DNA from 2 places in the Comamonas sp. A23 genome. Region 2 is predicted to be linked to the other one. Evidence: predicted binding sites of a transcription regulator. Region 2 holds the regulator's gene; the other holds the start of a gene.
What was found. Region 2 encodes sigma-54, which starts transcription at its own class of promoters, with help from an activator protein. Its sites were predicted from a motif close to TGGCANGNAANCTGCTTT; they were not measured.
Positions count from the first base shown of each region.

Region 1 (4,815 bases), 190 kb from region 2:
CCGCTGATGCTCAAGGATGTCGCCGCCGCCGCCGGCATGAGTGCCGCCAAGGCGCACCGCTATCTGGTGAGCTTTCAGCGCATCGGCCTGGTGGCGCAGGACGAGCGCAATTCGCGCTACGACCTGGGCCCTGCGGCGCTGAAGATCGGCCTGGCCTCGCTGGCCCGCCTCGACCCGGTGCGTCTGGCGCGGGAGCGCATTCCGGCGCTGCTCGAGACTCTCAACCACACGCTGGCCATTGCCGTCTGGGGCAACCATGGCCCGACCATCGTGCATTGGGAGGAATCGGCGCAGTCCGTCACCGCCAATCTGCGCCTGGGCGACGTCATGCCCATGCTGGCCTCGGCCACAGGGCGCTGCTTCGGTGCCTGGCTGCCGCGCGAGGCGACGGCCGCGTTGCTGGAGCCCGAAATCGAGCGCGCGCGCAAAGCCCGGCGCCAGGACCTGCCCCAGACCGAGGAGGCCGTGGCGGCCATGCTGGCCGAGGTGCGCGAGCGCGGCACGGCCCGCGTGGTCGACACCGTGCTGCCGGGCATCGTGGCCTTTTGCGTGCCGGTCTTCGACGCGTCCGGCCATATCGTGCTGGGTCTGATGACCCTGGGCTCGCTGGCGACTTTCGACCCGGACTATGGTGGAGCCATAGACGCGCCGCTTCAGGCGGCCGCCCGCCAGCTTTCCTGCGATCTGGGCTGGCGCGCCGACCCCAATCACTGAAACCCGCAATCTCCGAATCACGCTCATGGGCCGCTCCCCTCAGGCAAGCCAGGCACGCAAGACACTGCTGCCCATCACCGGCTTGGTGCTGGCAGCCCATGGGCTGTTGCTCTGGGGCCTGCCCGAACTGAGCCCGCCGGACAAAGCGGCGGACGACCAGATCGTGATGGAGACGCGCATGCTGCAGGCGCCCCCTCCTCCGCCGCCTGCACCCGCAGCGCCCAAGCCGGCTCCAGCTCCAGCGCCCAAACCCCAGGCCTCACCCCGGGCGCCGGCTCCTGCTCCCGTGCCTGCCCCAGCACCGGACGAACAGGAATCAGAGCCAAATCCGCCTCCAGCCCAGGAACCACAAACGCAAGAAGCGCCTGAAAAAGAAGCACCCACCAATACAGGGCAGCCCGCTGCTGCTGCAGAGCCGGCTCCCGAGCCCATGGCCGAGCCTCCCGAAGCCAATGGTGCCGACACGGCCCGCCCCATCCAGGTCACGCCCGCAGGCGGCGCGCCGCTGCCACCTGACTCTGTGCTGCCCGTCACCCTGCCCAACTCCGCCACACTGGAGTTCAATGCCTCGGGTCAGGTCAAGGGTTTTCAATATTCGGCCGGCGCCCAGCTGCAATGGCAGCATGACGGCCAGTATTACCAGGCCAGACAGTCGATCAGCATGTTCTTGCTCGGCGAGCGCGCCCAGACCAGCGAGGGGCTGATCACGCCCAAGGGCCTGCAACCGCTCAACTTCAGCGACAAGGGGCGCAAAACCCAGTCCGCCGCCTTTGATGTGGCCAGTGGCAAGGCGCACTACAGCGGCGGCCAGACCGATGCGGCCATCGGCGATGGAGTGCAGGACCGCCTCAGCGTGTTTCTGCAGCTCTCGGCCCTGATGGCCGCCGCCCCAGAGAAATACCCGCCAGGCACGCTGATAGAGCTGACCACCAGCAGCGCACGCTCGGCCGTGCGCTGGCAGTTCCGCGTGGGTGCCAGCGAGGCGCTGGAGCTGCCGTTTGGCAGCGTCATGGCGCTGCGCCTGGACAAACTGCCCGGCAAAAGCAGCAGCGACCAGCGCGGCTCGGTCTGGCTGGCTCCGTCCATGCAATACCTGCCCGTGCGCATCAAGCTCACTCAGGGACAGGACGACTTTGTCGACCTGCAGCTCAAGAAATATCTGCCCGCGCCGCAATAGCCTCCATGCTGCCCCCCTGGCGTAAACCCCGGGAGCACCGCACCCCAAGCGCTCACTCACCTCCCAGCCAAGGCCTGCAACCTGCATCGGCTCGGGCTGAACGCTGTCGCGCCATTCAAGGACTTGCCTACTACAGATCGGGAAAGCCGGTTGCCCACAACCATGTCAAATCCATGGAATACTGTGCCCAAGTGCCAAGAGCAGGCATTTCCACCTTGAAATGCGGCACCCTGTCGCCATATCCATGGCAGGCATGCTCATAACGGAAGTGAAAGGAGGAACACCATGCAAATGCTTTACGACTCTGAATCCTTTGCGGTGCTCCATCTGCGTCCCGATATGGAGGCAGACGTTCCGGCAGGCAAAGCCAAGGCCGAGACCGAGCAAGCCCACCAACTGCCGCGCCACGGCTTTGAAATCGTGGACAAGCGCTCGGGCAAGGAGGTGTATCTGGATGGCTCCTGGGCCGAAATGTTCCAGAAGCAGATCCTCGCCTGGCAGCAGGACGCCCCCACCGAGGAAGAGGTGGAGGAAATTCTCGATACCTACACGGGCCTGGCCCAGCAGCCGGTCATCATTCACTGAACACCTTGAAAAAAGCCACTCGAAAGAGTGGCTTTTTTGATGTCTGAAAGCACACTCTAGTGCTTGCCGGAAGAGCGCGAGCCACTATGACTTTCTGCACAACAGCATCAACACGCAGGCACTCAGCATGCAGCCCAAAAAGCCCAGCAGCCCCCCAGCCGCACCCAGCGCAAGCCAGTAGCCCCAGTCAATGCCTTGCTCTGCGCAGTGAATCTCGCACTGGGGGTTGTGCTCCCAGGCCATCCACATCAGAAGTCCGGCCATCGCAAAGCCGGCGCAGGCGCTGATGATCAGGACCGACTTCCAGGGATTTCGCCTGCTGCGGATCATGGCCTCGCCCCCGGCAGCGCTCTGTTCAGCAACCGGTACAGCGGCGCTACCAGCAGCAGCACGGCAATCAGCCGGCAGACCTGGAAGGCCGTGACCACGGGCACGCCCAGTTGCAGGACCTTGGCGGTGATGGCCATCTCGGTAATGCCGCCCGGCGATGTGCCCAGCAGCAAGGTGACCCAGGGCAGGCCGGTGGCCCAGTGCAGCAGCCAGGCAAAGCCGGCGCAGACTGCCATCAGGCCCACGGTACCCAGCGCCACCATGCCCAGCCAGCGCGGAGCCGTGTGCAGGAACTCACGTCGAAAGCGCACCCCCAGGCTTACGCCGATCACCAACTGGGCGGCATTCATCAACCATTGCGGCACGGCGGACAGCTCCAGGCCTGCCATGGTCAAGCCCATGGATACGGCCAGCGCCCCCAGAAACCAGGGATTGGCACGCCTGAGCCTGAGCATCAGCAATGCCCCGGCGCCTGTGGCCAGCACCAGCCAGGCAAAGCCCGGCCATTGCACGGTGCGCACGCTGGGCAGCGTCAGGCCCGGGTCGCCCTGCAGTCCCGACCATTGCAGTGCAAAGGGAATGCTCACCGTCACTATCACCAGCCGCAGGCTGTGCGCCGCCGCCACCAGATCTGTGCGCGCATGCTCGCGCTCGGCCAGCAGCGTCATCTCCGAGGCCGCACCTATCGCCCCCGAGAAATAGGTCGTGGCCCGCAAGCGCTCTTCATCCATGCCCGGTTGCGTCAACATGGAGGGGGCCTGGACGCGATACAGCCAGCGCCCGAAGACCCAGCCCAGCAACAGGGCCCAGGCAATGGCCAGCGCAATCGCCCACCACAGACCGGCGACCAGCTCGGTCACTGCAGGCGTGAAGTACAGGCCCAGCGCGCCGCCTATCGTCCACTGCCCCAGATCGCGCAGCCTGGCCCAGCTTTGGGTGGGCGCCCCGCCAATCGATAGCAGGGAGATGGAAATCAGCGGACCCAGCATCCAGGGCAGCGGCGTATGCAGTACCAGACAGAGCTGGGCTGCCAGCCAGGCCAGCAGCAAAGTAGCGGCCACACGGGCCAGAAACACGGGAGGAAGCAATACGGACATGTGCACGGGAATCCGGCAAGGCACGACAATGGGCGCGCGACAGGGGCAATGCCCCGCAGTATCGCGGCAAAACTCGGTGGGCAAAGCCGGTACGAAATCTACAGCTACGAAGCCATGCCCCGTCTCAGACGAACGCAATCAGCTCATATGTGGACTTTCATTTCTGCGGCGCAGCCGCGCCAGCGTTTCAATCCTTTGGCCTTGACAGCTCTAGCCAGCGCCCTGCTGCTGGGTGGCTGTGCCCATCAAAGAACTCAGTTGACCTCCGACACCGAATGGCAGCAGACACTTGGGCAGTGGGCCGGAACACCGGCCATTCTGCTCGGCGAGCAGCATGACCAGATCGCCCATCATCAGTGGGAAGCCGCTACCGTGCGCCACCTGGCAGCGCAAGGCAGGCTCGCAGCCCTGGTGGTCGAGATGGCCCCCGCAGGCGGCAGCACCCGGAGCCTGCCCGCATCGGCCAGCGATGAGGAGGTGAAAACTGCTCTGCAATGGGCTCAGGGCGGCGGCCCGGGCGGCTGGCCCTGGCAAGACTATGGCCCGGTGGTGATGGCTGCCGTGAAAGCCGGCGTGCCCGTGCTCGGTGGCAATCTGCCACGTGCCCGGATGAAGCAGGCCATGGGCGAGTCCCGCTACGACGGACACCTGCCGGCTGCGGGCTGGCAGTTGCAGCTCGATGCCATCAAGGATGGCCACTGCGGCCTGCTGCCCGAATCGCAGTTCGCGCCCATGGCCCGAATTCAGCTGGCCCGCGATGAATCCATGGCCAGAGTGACTGAAACAGCCGTACGCGAGCTGGGCCAGCCCGGCAAAAGCGTGCTGCTGGTGGCGGGCCGCGGCCATGTGCGCAGCGATATCGGCGTGCCGACCTGGCTGCCCGGCGATTTCAAGCAAAAGGTGGCGATAGCC
Region 1 covers NZ_RSDT01000003.1:197,695-202,509, reverse strand. The annotation lists gene EIC84_RS09220 (IclR family transcriptional regulator) at 1-714, shown strand, start outside; gene EIC84_RS09215 (DUF3108 domain-containing protein) at 740-1,891, shown strand; gene EIC84_RS09210 (DUF3567 domain-containing protein) at 2,177-2,476, shown strand; gene EIC84_RS09205 (hypothetical protein) at 2,561-2,806, opposite strand; gene EIC84_RS09200 (AbrB family transcriptional regulator) at 2,803-3,903, opposite strand; gene EIC84_RS09195 (ChaN family lipoprotein) at 4,051-4,815, shown strand, end outside.
Region 1: EIC84_RS09210 (DUF3567 domain-containing protein) is a predicted target of sigma-54. The motif match lies at 1,962-1,979, and genes of this name have one in related genera.

Region 2 (14,691 bases):
GCGCTCCAGCCGCTGTAGTTCTTCTTCCAGTGGCTGGCCAGCTGGTTGAAGAATTCGCCGCCATCCTCGGTCTGCGCGGTTTCACGGCCTGCGCGCTCGACCTGGCCCATGCGCTCGGCCGCATTGCGGCCTGCGCTGCCGGCGGCCGCGATACGCTCGCCGTAGGGCGGGTTCAGCAGCATCATGCCGGGCTGCTCGCTGGGCGGCATGCGCTGCAAGGCATCGCCGCCGCGCAGGCTGACGGTATCGGACACACCCGCACGTTCGGCATTGCGCTGGGCAAAGTCCACCATGCGGAAAGCGATGTCCGAGCCATAAATGCCCACCGGCGATTCGGGCAGGATCTGGCTCTCTGCCTCATCCAGCATGGCTTCCCAGACATGACGCTGAAAGGGCACGAGCTTCTCGAACGCAAAGCGACGCAGAATGCCGGCCGGAATCCTGCGCGCGATCTGCGCGGCCTCGATCACCAGGGTACCGCTGCCGCAGCAGGGGTCGTACAGCGGCTGGGGATTGTCGCCATGCGGGTTCCAGCCCGAGGCAGCAATCATGGCCGCGGCCAGGGTTTCCTTGAGCGGGGCATCGCCCTTGTCCTCGCGCCAGCCGCGCTTGAACAGCGCCTCGCCCGAGGTGTCGATATAGATGGTCGCGCCGTCGGTCGTCAGGTGCAGGTGCACGCGCACATCGGGGTGGTGGGTCTCCACGCTGGGACGCACGCCGTTGCGCTTGGCGCGAAAACGGTCGGCGATCGCGTCCTTGACCTTGAGCGCCGCAAAGTTCAGGCTGGTCAGCGGGCTGTGCTGGGCCGTGACCTCGATCTTGAAGGTTTCCTTGGGCGTGAACCAGATCTCCCAGGCCACCTCGCTGGCGGCACGGTACAGATCGTTCTCGCTGCGGTACATGGTGTGCGACAGCTCGATCAGCACGCGCTGGGCCAGACGGCTGTGCAGATTGAGCAGCATGGCATCGCGCCACATGCCGCGCAGCATGACGCCGCCCCGGCCCACGAGCAGATCCTGCCCGCTGGCGCCGGTGATGGCGTGGACCTCGTCGGCCAGAAAGCCCTCGACGCCGGCGGCGCAGGGCAGAAACAAATGCAGTTGGTTCATAGAAATCAGTGCGCGCCAGCAACGGCGCAGGCGCCGGACGCTCACGGGAGCCTGTTGTGCGCTTTACAGGGCATAAGCATACGCGCTAGGCCTTTTCCGGTGCCCGCGCACGACAAGCGTTGCTCTACAGATGCTCGCAGGACCCAAGGCATGATGCCAGGCCAAGGAGCAATGACGACATGGAAGAAATCAGCTGGAACGACTTTATGAAGGTGGAGCTGCGCGTGGGCCGCGTGCTGCAGGCCGAGGTCTTTGCCGAGGCCCGCAAACCCGCCTACAAGCTGCTGGTGGACCTGGGTCCCGAGCTGGGCCAGCGCAAGTCCAGCGCGCAGATCACCGAGCATTACCAACCCGAGGAGCTGATAGGACGGCTGGTGGTGGCCGTGATCAACTTTCCGAAGAAGCAGATTGGGCCCTTGATGAGCGAATGTCTTGTGACCGGTTTTCACGACGCCACGGGAGCCGTGGCCCTGTGCGTGCCCGACAAGGAGGTGCCGCTGGGCACGCGCCTGCTGTGATCGGCATATTCAGAGGCAAAATGGCCGCCAGCCATTCTCCTGCCTATGGATACTGCTATGAATATCAGCTTCAACCCGCTGGTGCGCGTGCGCACCGTCACCGCCTTTGTCAACCTGAGCGCCGATGAGGCACAGTGGCAGGCCGGCCTGACCCAGGCCAAGCAGCAATGCGATGCCGTGGCCGATGCCATCGAGGCCCGGGGCTATCAGGTGCAGTCCATCCGCATTGTGAGCAACCCGTTCGGCGAATACCTAGACGTCCACGGCATAGACAGCGCCCTCGCCGGCCTGCAGCGCATTGCCGAAACGCTCAAGGCCATCAACACCGGCAAACGCCGCATCCGCTTTGCCGTGGGCGAAGCGCGCAATGCGCAGGAAGTGGCGCTGCTGCCGCAGCTGATTGCCGCCTATGGCGACCTGTGCAATGCCTGCGTGAACATCGATCTGGATGAACATGGCTTTCTGCAGACCGACTTGCTGGCCCACAGCGTGCAGGCGATTCAGCAAATCGCGCGCACCACGCCGCGCGGCGAAGGCAATTTCAACTTCACAGTCAATTTCAACTGCGCGCCCGGCATTCCCTATTTCCCGGCCAGCTACCACCGCGGCAAGCACCACGGCGCCCTGGTGCTGGGCCTGGAAACGCCAGACCTCATGGTGGCTGAACTGCAGGAGCTGCAGCAGCAGCGCCAGCAGCTCGATCACGCGGCGTGGTTCAAGCTCGCATTCGATCGCCTGAGCCAGACCCTGAACGAGCATGCCACTGCCATCCAGCGCTGCGCCGACGGCGTGACGCTGGCCGAGGGCTGGCATATCGCTGGCATGGACACCTCGGCCGCGCCATCCAAGTCCTGCGCCTCCATGGTCGATGTCTACCAACTGCTGGGCGTGCCCTATTTCGGCGCCAGCGGCACGGTGGAAGCCTCGGCCCTGCTGACCCGCGTCTTCAAATCGGTCAACGGCGTGACACAGATCGGCTTCAGCGGCCTGATGCTGGCCGTGACCGAGGACCAAGGCCTGGCCCAGGCCAGTCTGAATGATGAATTCGATATCCGCGCCCTGCTGACCTACAGCAGCGTCTGCGGCATCGGCCTCGATACCGTGCCCGTGCCGGGCGACAGCAGCGCCGAGCAGATCGCCGCCGTCATGCGCGATACGGGCACCATGGCGTTTCGCCTCAACAAGCCGCTGACGGTGCGCCTGTTCCCCGTACCGGGCCTCAAAGCGGGCGACAGAACAGCCTTCGAGAGCGCCGACCTTTGCAACTGCGCCGTGCTGGCCCTGCCTTGAGTATCTGATCCCGACCGGCTGCTGCGCCTGGCCGTCAAGCGCCGGCAGCTATTGCTTTTGATATTCCCCTACCCCGGTTCTGTTTGACCTGCCCCCATGGTGGCCGCCGGGGTGCCCCCGGTAAAATTGGCCCTTATGGCAAAAATAATCGTTCTGGCACTGGTGCTGCTTTTCTTTGGCTGCGGGCTGTACATGCATCTGCGCGGCAAGGTGCGCCACAAGGTGGTCAAGCAATTGTTTGACCACTCCACGTTCACGGCGCCGTTCAACGTCTTCATGCTGATGTTCAGCAAGGTGCCGCGCACGCCCTATCTGCCCACCAGCACCTTCCCCGAGCTGGCGCCGCTGCAGGCCAACTGGCGCGAGATCCGCGAGGAAGCCGTCAATCTGCAAAAGAACATGCAGATCAAGGCCGCCGCCAACAACGACGACGCAGGCTTCAACTCCTTCTTCAAGACCGGCTGGAAGCGCTTCTACCTCAAGTGGTACGGCGACGCCCACCCTTCGGCCATGGAGCTGTGCCCCAAGACCACGGCCCTGGTGAAATCGATTCCCAGCGTCAAGGCCGCCATGTTTGCCGAGCTGCCGCCCGGCGCCAAGCTCAATCTGCACCGCGACCCCTATGCGGGCTCGCTGCGCTATCACCTGGCCGTGCTGGCGCCCAACGACGACCGCTGCATGATCGAGGTCGACGGCCAGCCCTATAGCTGGCGCGAAGGCGAAGGCGTGATCTTCGACGAGACCTTTATGCACTGGGCCGAGAACCGCTCGGAAGGCAACCGCATCGTGCTGTTCTGCGATGTGGAGCGCCCCATGACCAATGGCTTTGCCCAGTGGCTCAATCACTGGCTGGGCAAGAACGTGGTGGCCGCCGCCAGCTCGCCGAACAACGAGGGCGATCCGCGCGGCATGATCAGCAAGCTGTTCAAGATCTCGTTCTATGCGGGCAAGTACCGCCGTGCCTTCCGCGACTGGAATCCGACCTTCTACAAGATCCTCAAGTTCGGCCTGATGATCGGCGTGCTGGTCTGGTTTATCTGGTGGCTGGTACCGAATTAACCCCCTGAGGCGCTTTGCGCCTTCCCCCTTTCTCTTCGGAAGGGGGACGACATCTTCGCTGCAGGGCGGCCTTTGCTTGCTGTCCCTCACTTGGATCTTGCTTCATCAAGACATATGGCTCTAAACAAAAAGCCGCTGTGCGATGCATCAGCGGCTTTCTTGTTTCTACGGCGCCCTACAGCGCCTTGCGCAGCGTGGTCGTCGGTATCTTGAGCTGCTCGCGGTATTTGGCGACGGTGCGGCGCGCGCACTCGATGCCCTGCTCCTTGAGCATGTCGGCCAGCTTGGCGTCCGACAGCGGCTTCTTGGCATCTTCGGCATCGACAAACTGCTTGATCAGCGCACGCACGGCCGTGCTGGAGGCACTGCCGCCGGTTTCCGTACCCAGGCCCGAGCCGAAGAAATACTTGAGCTCGAACGTGCCCTGGGGCGTGGCCATGTACTTGGCGGTGGTCACGCGGCTGATGGTGGATTCATGCAGGCCCAGGGTGTCGGCGATATCGCGCAGCACCAGCGGGCGCATGGCCAGCTCGCCATGCACAAAGAAGTTCTTCTGCCGCTCCACGATGGCTTCGGAAACACGCAAGATGGTGTCGAAGCGCTGCTGGATGTTCTTGATGAACCAGCGCGCCTCCTGCAACTGCTGCTGCAGCGCCGCATGGCCGTCGCTGTTCTTGTGGCGGCGCAGCACGCTGGCATAGATGTCGTGCACGCGCAGACGCGGCATGACCTCGGGGTTGAGCTGCACGGAGAAGTCCACCCGGCCCGAGCCGGCCCGCAGCGGGCGCACGATGACATCGGGCACCACGATATGGCGCTCCACATCGACAAAGCGCCGACCCGGACGCGGCTCCAGCCTGGCGATCAGGGCCATGGCTTCGCGCAGCTGTTCCTCGCGCGCGCCGCACAGGCTGGTGAGCTTGCGCAGATCGCGCCGCGCCAGCAGGTCCATGGGCTGGGCACAGATGGCCTGCGCCAGCAGCAGCCGGCTCATATGCGCCTCGGTCGTGCCCTCGTCCTCGGCCGTGCGGATCAGATCGCGCAGCTGCAGCTGCAGGCACTCGGCCAGATCGCGCGCGCCCACGCCCACGGGCTCCAGACTTTGCAGCAGCTTCAGCGCAATGGCAAAGTGCTGCTCCAGCTCCTCGCGCTCTTCCAGATCGTCGCCGGCCAGGCTCTGCGCCAGCTCCTGCAGGGAATCCTCGAGATAGCCGTCGTCGCTGAGCGACTCGATGAGAAAGCGCAGCGCCGCCATGTCCGCCGCGCCCAGATGCAGGCTCAGCGCCTGACGGTGCAGAAAGTCGGTCAGGCTCTGGTGCTCGCGCGCCAGATCGATGGCATCGGTTTCGTCGTCGCCATCGCGGTTGCGCGTGGAGCTGCTGGCCGAGGGCGTATCCCACTCGCTGCTGGATTCGCCGCCCCATTCCCCGTCCTGGCCGTCCATGCCGTCGGCCTCCCAGTTCAGCGTTTCCGGAGTCTCGGCGCTTGGCGTTTCCGCTATTGTTTCAGCAGCTGTTTGCGTTTGCTTCGCATCATTTTCAGCATGAATACCATCTGAAGTGCTGTATTCACTGGCGCTAGCAGCTACATCTACAGGAGCATCTCCCACAGTTTCGGCCTCATCGCCCGCACGTTCCAGAAAAGGGTTGTCGACCAGCATCTGCTCGACTTCCTGCGCCAGCTCCAGAGTGGAGAGCTGCAGCAGCTGAATGGATTGCTGCAGCTGCGGCGTAAGCGATAAATGCTGCGAAACGCGTAGCGAGAGACCTGGCTTCATCGAGGCGCGGCCCCCAGACAATCATTGCAAACGCGCGCAGTGCTAAGGGTTTGCCGCCGGGCCGCCCCAAGGCAAACCCCGGCGCAGCCGGTCAGAACCCCTTCTGGGGGCAGCGACCACACAAAGTGAGGGAGCGTGGGGGTCATCACATTCTGAAATGTTCGCCCAGATAGACGCGGCGCACATCGGCGTTCTCCACGATCTCCTCGGGCGTGCCTTCGGCCAGCACATGGCCGTCGCTGATGATGAAGGCGTGGTCGCAGATGCCCAGCGTCTCGCGCACGTTATGGTCGGTAATCAGCACACCGATGCCGCGCTCCTTGAGGAAGCCGATGATGCGCTGGATCTCGATCACCGCAATCGGATCGATACCGGCAAACGGCTCGTCAAGCAGGATGAAACGCGGCTGCGTGGCCAGGGCACGGGCAATTTCCACGCGACGGCGCTCACCGCCGGACAGCGCCAGCGCCGGCGACTGGCGCAGATGCTCTACGCGCAGCTCCTGCAGCAGGCCGGTAAGGCGCTTTTCGATCTCGCCCTGCGTCAGCGTCTTGCCCTGCTCGTCCTTTTGCAGCTCCAGCACGGCGCGCACATTGTCTTCCACGCTGAGCTTGCGAAAGATGGAGGCTTCCTGGGGCAGATAGGACAGGCCCAGGCGCGAACGCTGGTGAATCGGCATGCCGCCCACTGGCTGGCCGTCGATGAAGATCTCGCCGCCGTCGCTGCGCACCAGGCCCACGATCATGTAGAACGATGTGGTCTTGCCCGCACCGTTGGGGCCGAGCAAACCGACCACCTCGCCTTTTTGCACGGACAGGGACACATCCTTGACCACCTTGCGGCTGCCGTAGGACTTGGCCAGATGCTTGGCCTCCAGGCGGCTGTCGGACTCGCCGCTGCGGCTGCTGGAGAAAGTCGGCTCGCTCATTTCTTCTCGTCGGCTTTCTCACCGCCCAGCGTCATGCTCTGGCGCAGCTGCGTGGCAGGTGTTGCAGGCTTGGGCTGTGCTCCCGGCGTGCCGTCCTTGGGCGCCATGATGGCGCGCACACGGCCCCCCTGCCCCACGGAGGAACTCGGCAGGCCGCCGCTGGTCTTCTGACCATCGACGGTATAGACGTCGGTGATGTTGTTGTAGACGATGATGGAGCCCGTGACCTGATCGCTGAGCTGACCGCCACGGTAGCGGCGCATCTCGCCACGACGGATGAACTTGACGATATCGGCCTTGCCGTCGTACTCGATGACTTCGCCTTCGCCCTCGATGAACTCCTCGGGCTGACCGGCCACGGTATCGCGCTTCTGACGGAAGAACGCTCGCTTGCCGGCCTCGGCCTTGATCACACCGTACTGATAGCCCTCGGCGTCCTGCCGCACATCGAGCTGAGCACCGCGCAGCACGATGGAGCCCTTGGTCATCACCACATTGCCAGTAAAGACACTGGTCTGCTGCAGCTCGTCATGACGCAACGCATCCGCCTCGATATTCATGGGCTTGGCGCTGTCGGCTTTTTCGGCATGGACAATGCCGGTCGCTGCTGCCAGGGCGCAGGCCAGCGCAAGAGGTAGGAGTGTTTTTTTCATGGAAGGCACGTTTCTTGCATCCATTGTAGTCATTCCCTTTTTGCAACTTGCGTAAAAAACACCCACAAAAAAGCCCGCACGGCGGCGGGCTTGTTGGGCGTCAAACGTCACTGACGTCTGCCGGCTGATCTCAGGCCTTGCGACTGGAGGCGACCAGCGCATTGACCACGCGCAGCACATTGTCCATATTGCCGGCCTTGGTGCCGTCCGTGTAGTAGCGGCCGGCCACACCCATGGCGGGCACGCCTTCCACGTCATATTCGTTTTGCAGCTGAGCGGCCTTGCGCGCCTGGTTGGCCACGGTGAAGGAGTTGTAGACTTCCTTGAACTTGGCCAGATCCACGCCCTGCTTTCCGACCCAGTCAAAGATGGCGTCGTCGGTCTTGAGCAGATTGCGATCCACGTGGATGGTGCGGAACACCTTGGCGTGCAGCTGGGGCAGCAGGTTCATGCCCTCCAGAGCGTAGTACAGCTTTTGCTGAGGCACGAAAGATGCATTGAAGGCCACGGGCACGCGGCGCACCACCACATCGGCAGGCTGGCTCTTGGCCCATGCTTCGAACTGGGGCTCGAAGGCATTGCAATGCGGGCAGCTGTACCAGAAGAACTCGACCACCTCGACCTTGCCGGCCGGCGCGCTCACGCTGGCGGGCTTGCCGAGCTTGATGTAGTCCTTGCCTTCCTTGGGCGCAGCGCCCTGGGCCCAGCTGGAGGAGGCACCCAGACTCAGGGCACCGGCAGCAGCTGCCGAGGCAGCCAGAGAGAATTCGCGACGTTTCATCTAAACAAACTCCTGTATCAGGTCTGCAGTATCAGAGCCAACAGGCCCAAAAAAGTTCAGCTTTGTCAAAACTACCAATGGCACAAGCCAGAGGCCTCAAGCAAGGGCTGCCTCGCACCTAAGGTGCCCCCCCGTTCCGAGGGGAAGGCGCTCCGCGTCTCAGGGCCTTGTTATCTGGCCGCGCGCACCAGAGTCGAGTCCACGCCCGCACCGTCGAGCTTGCCCTTGAGCTGCTCGGCGTCGTCACGCTTGCTGAACGGCCCCACGCGCACGCGGAAAACGGTGATGCCGTTCTGCTCACGCTCGCTGATGCGCGACTCCCAGCCCAGCATGGCCAGCTTGGCACGCTGCGCTTCCGCTTCGTTCTGGCCGCGGAAAGCACCGGCCTGCACAAAGTAGTTGAACGCAGAGTCCGAAGAGGATGCCGTCTGCGCGGCCGCCTTTTCCTTGTCTGCACGCGCCTTGTCTGCCTTGTCGGCTGCGGCGGAGCGCTCCTTGACCAGATCACCCAGCGGATCACCCGATGCAGGCTTGGCAGGCTTCTCCGGCGTAGAGGGCGGCGGCGTGGTGACTCCGCCGGTTGCAGTAGGTTGTACCGCAGGTGTGGGCGGCGACACCGTCACGTCGCTCGGGGGAACTGGTGGTGTCACCGGGGGCGGTGCCGGCTGGCGGCTCTGCAGCGGTGCGTTGGGGTCCCAGTTCTTGTTGCGCTCGGCCTCGGCCGCATCGCGCTGAGTGTTGTTTCCACCCTTGTTGAGGAAGGGCACCGGCACCTTGGTCACATAGATGGCCACGGCCAGGGCCGCAGCCAGACCGATGACCATGCCAAAGATAAGCCCCAGGATGGTTCCACCGCGTTGCTGGTTCTTCATATCAGTCGCTTAACGCTTTCTGCTTCAGTTATTCCATTCTCAGATCCATCGACCCCTGACAGGCAAGGCCGGCAAGGTGATCGATGGACAGGAAACTGGGATTACATGCGCTCGGGTGCGCTCACACCCAGCACCGCCAGACCATTGTGCAACACCTGGGCCGTGGCAGCGACCAGGGCCAGACGTGCGAGCTTGACCTTTTCGTCGTCCACCAGAATGCGCTCTGCGTCGTAGTAGCTGTGATAGCTGGAGGCCAGATCGCGCAGATAGAAGGTCACGTCGTGCGGTGCGTTGCCTTCGGCCGCAGCGGTCAGCATCTCGGGGTACTTGGCCAGCAGCAGCATCAGCGCCTGGGCCTGCGGGCCTTCCAGAGCGGACAGGTCCACATCCTTGAGTGCCGCCAGGCCTGCACCACCGGCCTCCTGCCAGGCACGCAGCACGGACTGGATGCGCGCATGGGCGTACTGCACGTAGTACACGGGGTTGTCGTTGTTCTGGGCCACGGCCAGATCCACGTCGAAGGTGTACTCGGTGTCGGGCTTGCGCGAGAGCAGGAAGAAGCGCACGGCGTCCTTGCTGGTCCACTCGATCAGATCGCGCAGCGTGACGTAGGAGCCGGCGCGCTTGCTGATCTTGACCTCTTCGCCGTTGCGCACCACGCGCACCATGGTGTGCAGCACGTAGTCGGGGTAGCCCTCGGGGATGCCTACATCGGCAGCCTGCAGGCCGGCACGCACGCGGGCAATGGTGCCGTGGTGGTCCGTACCCTGAATGTTCACCACCTTGGTGAAGCCGCGCTTGAACTTCTGGATGTGATAGGCCACATCGGGCACAAAGTAGGTGTAGCCGCCGTCAGTCTTGCGCATCACGCGGTCTTTGTCGTCGCCGTAGTCGGTGGACCTGAGCCACAGCGCGCCGTCCTGCTCATAAGTCTTGCCGTTGGCGATCAGGCGGTTGACCGTCGCTTCGACATGACCGTTTTCATAGAGACTGGACTCGAGGTAGTACTCGTCGAACTTGAGGTTGAAGGCCTGCAGGTCCTTGTCCTGCTCGTTGCGCAGATAGGCCACGGCGAACTGGCGGATGTTGTCGTAATCCTCGACATCGCCGTTGGCGGTGAACTCGCGGTCATCGGCCTTGATGGTTTCCTTGGCCAGGAAAGCCTTGGCGATGTCGGCAATGTAGTCGCCGTTGTAGAAATTCTTGGCCAGCGGGTTTTCGCTGTCGGTGGGCCAGCATTCGTCACCAGGCTTGAAGCCTTTGGCGCGCAGCTGGGTGCTCTTGGTCAGGGTGTCGATCTGCACGCCCGCGTCGTTGTAATAGAACTCGCGGTGAACCTTCCAGCCCTGGGTGGAATAGAGGTTGCTGATGGCGTCGCCAATCGCAGCCTGGCGGCCATGGCCCACATGCAGAGGGCCGGTGGGGTTGGCGGAGACGAACTCGACGAGGATGTTTTCACCGCGATCGGCCTGGTAGCCGAACTTCTGGGCTTGCGCCAGCACTTCGCGCACCACCTCCTGCTTGGCAGCAGGCTTGAGGCGGATATTGAGAAAGCCCGGACCCGCGATCTCGATCGCATCCACCCACTGCTGGAAGGCGGCTGTAGCCTCCAGCGCGGTCTTGAGCTGCTCGCCCAGGGCGCGCGGGTTGGCCTTCAGAGGCTTGGCCAGCTGCATGGCCGCCGTGCAGGCGAAATCGCCATGGGCTGCCACTTTGGGGTTTTCAAACGCAGCGCGTGCGCCGGCGCCGGGCGAGAGTGTTTCGAGCTCAGCAGCCAGGGCTGCGAGCAATTCCTGTTTGACGGAGAGCATCGCGGGATTTTACGTGCCGGATTCAAGTCCTGCCGAATCGCTGGCGCCACACCCTTGTTCCAGGGCCGGTTCACAGGCTGCAGGGCGGTATCCGCATGTTTCGCCGGCCACACCCAGTCATTGCGCAAATGGAAGTCATTCTCGCTTGAACCCCGAATGCAGACCATGCCCACGTTCAGCGGCGAGCTCAGCTGCGGCTGGAACCTGTTTGCCGGCCACACCTTCAACTGCAACACCTGCGAGCGCGACATCAACCACCAGGATCTGGCATCAATACCTACACGCCCAAGCACATATTGCGCCTCTGGACCACCTACCGCAGACATGAAAAAGGCCGCTTTGCAGCGGCCTTTGCCTTTCGAATTGCCTAGCGCAGCCTACATGCCGCGCGCCCAGAAGATGGCAACCACGGCGATCACCGGCACCACATGGCCCTGCCACATCACCCATTTGCGCGTCTGCCTGACCTCCTCGGGCGCCGGCAGCTGACCGCTCGCATCCAACGCCTTCTTCCAGCGGCGGAAGGTCAGCGTGGGCTTGAGCGAGAGCAAAAAGGCGATGACGAACAGCGTCATCTTGAGGTGGAACAGCGGCGAGGCCATATAGGCCCCCATGCCCTTGACGCCCCAGACCAGGCGCGCAATACCGGTCAACAGCAGGATGACGGCGGCAATGCCGTAGATCATGTCCAGCCTGGCCAGGCGCTGCACCACGGCGGCATTCATCCATTCCACACGGCACAGGGCGGCCTGGCTGGTCAGAAACACCACCAGGGTCAGAATCGCCAGCAGATGGGCGCTGGCAAGAACAGCTTCAAAGGTCATGGCTTCACAGTAGAAAAAAGGACGGGTTCAGCGGCCCCGATCAGGCCACGGCGACCGGTCCATTGTCTACCGTTTCAGGCCCGCTCAGAGATCCACGCCGAGACGAAAGAAGTCCGGCTGGTTGTAGTGATGCTTGAGGTAGTCGATCCACATGCGCACGCGCAGCGGCATGTGCTTGCGCTGGGGGAAGACCACGAAGATGCCGTTGGGAGGCGCGGCAAACTCTTCCAGCACGGGCACGAGGCGGCCGGCGGCGATCTCGGCCTCCACCTCCCAGGTGCTGCGCCAGGCAATGCCCCAGCCCCCCAGGCACCAGTCGTGCAGCACCTGACCATCGGAGCAGTCCAGCGGGCCGCCCGGCTTGAAGTGCACGACCTCGCTGGTGCCGCTTTCGGGATGCGGGATGCGGAAGGCCCAGCCCCGCGTCTGCGAGGCGTCGGACGACAGCGTCAGGCAGTCATGCTGGGTCAGCTCGCTAGGATGCTTGGGCGTGCCACGGCGCTCCAGATAGCCGGGCGTGGCCACGCACAGGCGGCGGTTGTCGGCAATGCGCACGCTGACCAGGGCCGAGTCCGGCAGATCCCCCACGCGCACCGCGCAATCGAAGCCCTCGCCCGCCAGATCGACCACGCGGTCGCTGAGGTTCAGCGAGATGGTGACATCGGGATGCAGGTCGCGAAAACGCGGCACCAGCGGCGCCACATGGCGGCGCCCGAAACCGGCAGGCGCCGTGATGCGCAGATGGCCCGTGGCCTTGACACCGCCGGCCGACACGCTGGCCTCGGCATTGCACACATCGGAGAGCAGGCGCTGGCAATCCTCAAGGAAGGCGCTGCCTTCATGGGTCAGCGAGATGCGACGCGTGGTGCGCACCATGAGCTTGACGCCCAGATGCTCTTCCAGAGCGTCCAGACGGCGCCCCATGATGGCGGGCGCCACACCTTCGGCCTTGGCGGCAGCCGTCAAGCTGCCCCTGGTCGCTACCGATACAAAAGACTCAAATGCCTTGAGTTTGTCCATGACCGCTGCTCCTGTCTGGTCCGTGTTGTCTCCTGCTGCGGTAGCGTGCACTATTAATACAAGAGCACATATCGCACAAGCAGTCTTGATTTCTCAAATGTTTTTATCGAAAGTTCTTTAAACAAGAGCGCTGACTGCTATCACTATAAAAGTCATCAATCAGCGCTGCATGCCTGTCCCGCATGCGACTTCATTGCGATATATCTTACTTAGAAGTCACAAGTTGACAGTGAATCTTTGATGTTTATATATGTTTATATCAAAATTTACCGTTTTCCCTGAGGCAGGAATATCGCTTATTCGCCGGCGCCATGAGCTCTTGGGCAGAGCCAGACGTTAAACCTATGATTTGCAAAACACATTTACAAATCCGCTACCGCCCGCCGTCATGAGCTTTTCACCCGTTTCTGCCGCCCATCTGGCCGATCTGCTGGGCCGCTCCGGCCAGGGCTGTGCGCTCTGGAATGCCGAAGGGCTGCTGCTCATGGCCACTCCCGCCTGGTGCCAATGGCTGGATATGCCCGAGGACGCAAGCCCCATCGGCCAGCCGCTGCAGGGTCTGCTGCCTGCAGAGATCTGGCAAGTCCACGGCCCGCGCTTTACCGCCGCCGCCCAGGGCTTGCACCAGGAATATGACGACATACGGCCCGGTGATTCCGGTTCGCAGCAGCACCGCCGCATACAGCTCACGCCCGGCTCAGCCGATGCCCAGGGCCGGCACGAGGTGCTGATGCAGCTCAGCGACATAGGACGCGAATATGCGTGTGGCGAAGTCATTGCACGCCAGCGCGAGCAGCTGCAGGCCTTGCACGAGCAACTGCGCAGCAGCCGCCAGGACGCGGGCGAGCTCGATAGGCTGCGTACCCTGCTGGACTGGCGCACGGCCATGCTGAGCGAACACAACGAGATGCTGCAGCTGCTCTCCCATGAAATCCGCCAGCCGCTGAACAATGCCTCGGCTGCCATGCAGGCCACGCTCAAGGCCATCGAAGACCTGCATCTGGCCGATGCCGCGCCCGCCGCCAGGGCCTTGCTGCGCGCCGAGCATGTGCTGCAGCAGGTGATAGGCACACTGGACAACACCCTGACCGCCGGCACGATTTTGGCCGCGGGCGGCAAGGCCGGAGCCTCCAGCGAAACCGATCTGCCGACCTTGATCAAGCTGGTGCTGCACGATATTGCGGCCGACCTGCGCCCGCGCATCGATGTGCAATGGCTGACCACGGCACGCACCGTACAGCTGCATCCGGCGCTGATGCGACTGACGCTTCGCAATCTGCTCAACAACGCCCTGGCCTATGCGCCTGCAGATACCCGGGTGCAGCTGCGCATCTCCGAGTCCGACGAGCCGCTGGCGCTGATTCTGGAAGTCGTGGACCAGGGCCCCGGCATTTCCGAGGAGCTGCTCCCGCGTCTGTTCGAAAAAGGCTCGCGCGGCAACCACAGCCGCCCCGGGGCCGGCCTGGGCCTGTTCATCGTGCATTCGGTCTTGCAGTTGCACCAAGGTACAGTACAAGCTCTGCCGCACAGCCCGCATGGCACGATCATGCGCCTGGTCATTCCCCAAGGTCTTGCCGAATGAGGTCCGCCGCCCATGCTGCCTGCCACTCTTGCCCTGGTCGACGACGACACCGAGTACTGCGAATTTCTGGCCCAGCATCTGCGCGGCCAGGGCGTGGAGGTCACGGCATACAGCGACAGCAGCGACCTGCTGACCGACGACGCACCCTATCGCTTTGATTTCTATGTACTGGACCTGATGCTGCCCGGGGTGGCTGGCACCGAGCTGCTGCGCATCATCCGCAAGCGCAGCCAGGCCGGCGTGCTGATCGTCTCGGGGCGCCTGGGGCCCGAAGTATTTGCCGAGGTCATCAACGCCGGTGCAGATATGTATCTGACCAAGCCCGTGACCTTCGAGCAGGTGGAACTGGCCGTGCGCGCCGTGCACCGGCGCATCATGACCACGGCCCGAACGGCCACGGCCTGGAAGCTGGACAGTCGCCGCAGTCTGCTGACCGCCCCCGATGGCCAGAGCGTGGAGTTGGGCGC
Region 2 covers NZ_RSDT01000003.1:5,359-20,049, reverse strand. The annotation lists gene EIC84_RS08350 (class I SAM-dependent RNA methyltransferase) at 1-1,109, opposite strand, end outside; gene EIC84_RS08345 (tRNA-binding protein) at 1,289-1,627, shown strand; gene EIC84_RS08340 (DUF711 family protein) at 1,685-2,917, shown strand; gene EIC84_RS08335 (aspartyl/asparaginyl beta-hydroxylase domain-containing protein) at 3,053-3,976, shown strand; gene EIC84_RS08330 (RNA polymerase factor sigma-54) at 4,152-5,753, opposite strand; gene lptB (LPS export ABC transporter ATP-binding protein) at 5,899-6,681, opposite strand; gene lptA (lipopolysaccharide transport periplasmic protein LptA) at 6,678-7,334, opposite strand; gene EIC84_RS08315 (thiol:disulfide interchange protein DsbA/DsbL) at 7,465-8,115, opposite strand; gene EIC84_RS08310 (SPOR domain-containing protein) at 8,286-8,987, opposite strand; gene argS (arginine--tRNA ligase) at 9,089-10,798, opposite strand; gene EIC84_RS08300 (DUF2214 family protein) at 11,176-11,622, opposite strand; gene EIC84_RS08295 (LysR family transcriptional regulator) at 11,707-12,642, opposite strand; gene EIC84_RS08290 (sensor histidine kinase KdpD) at 13,031-14,224, shown strand; gene EIC84_RS08285 (response regulator transcription factor) at 14,237-14,691, shown strand, end outside.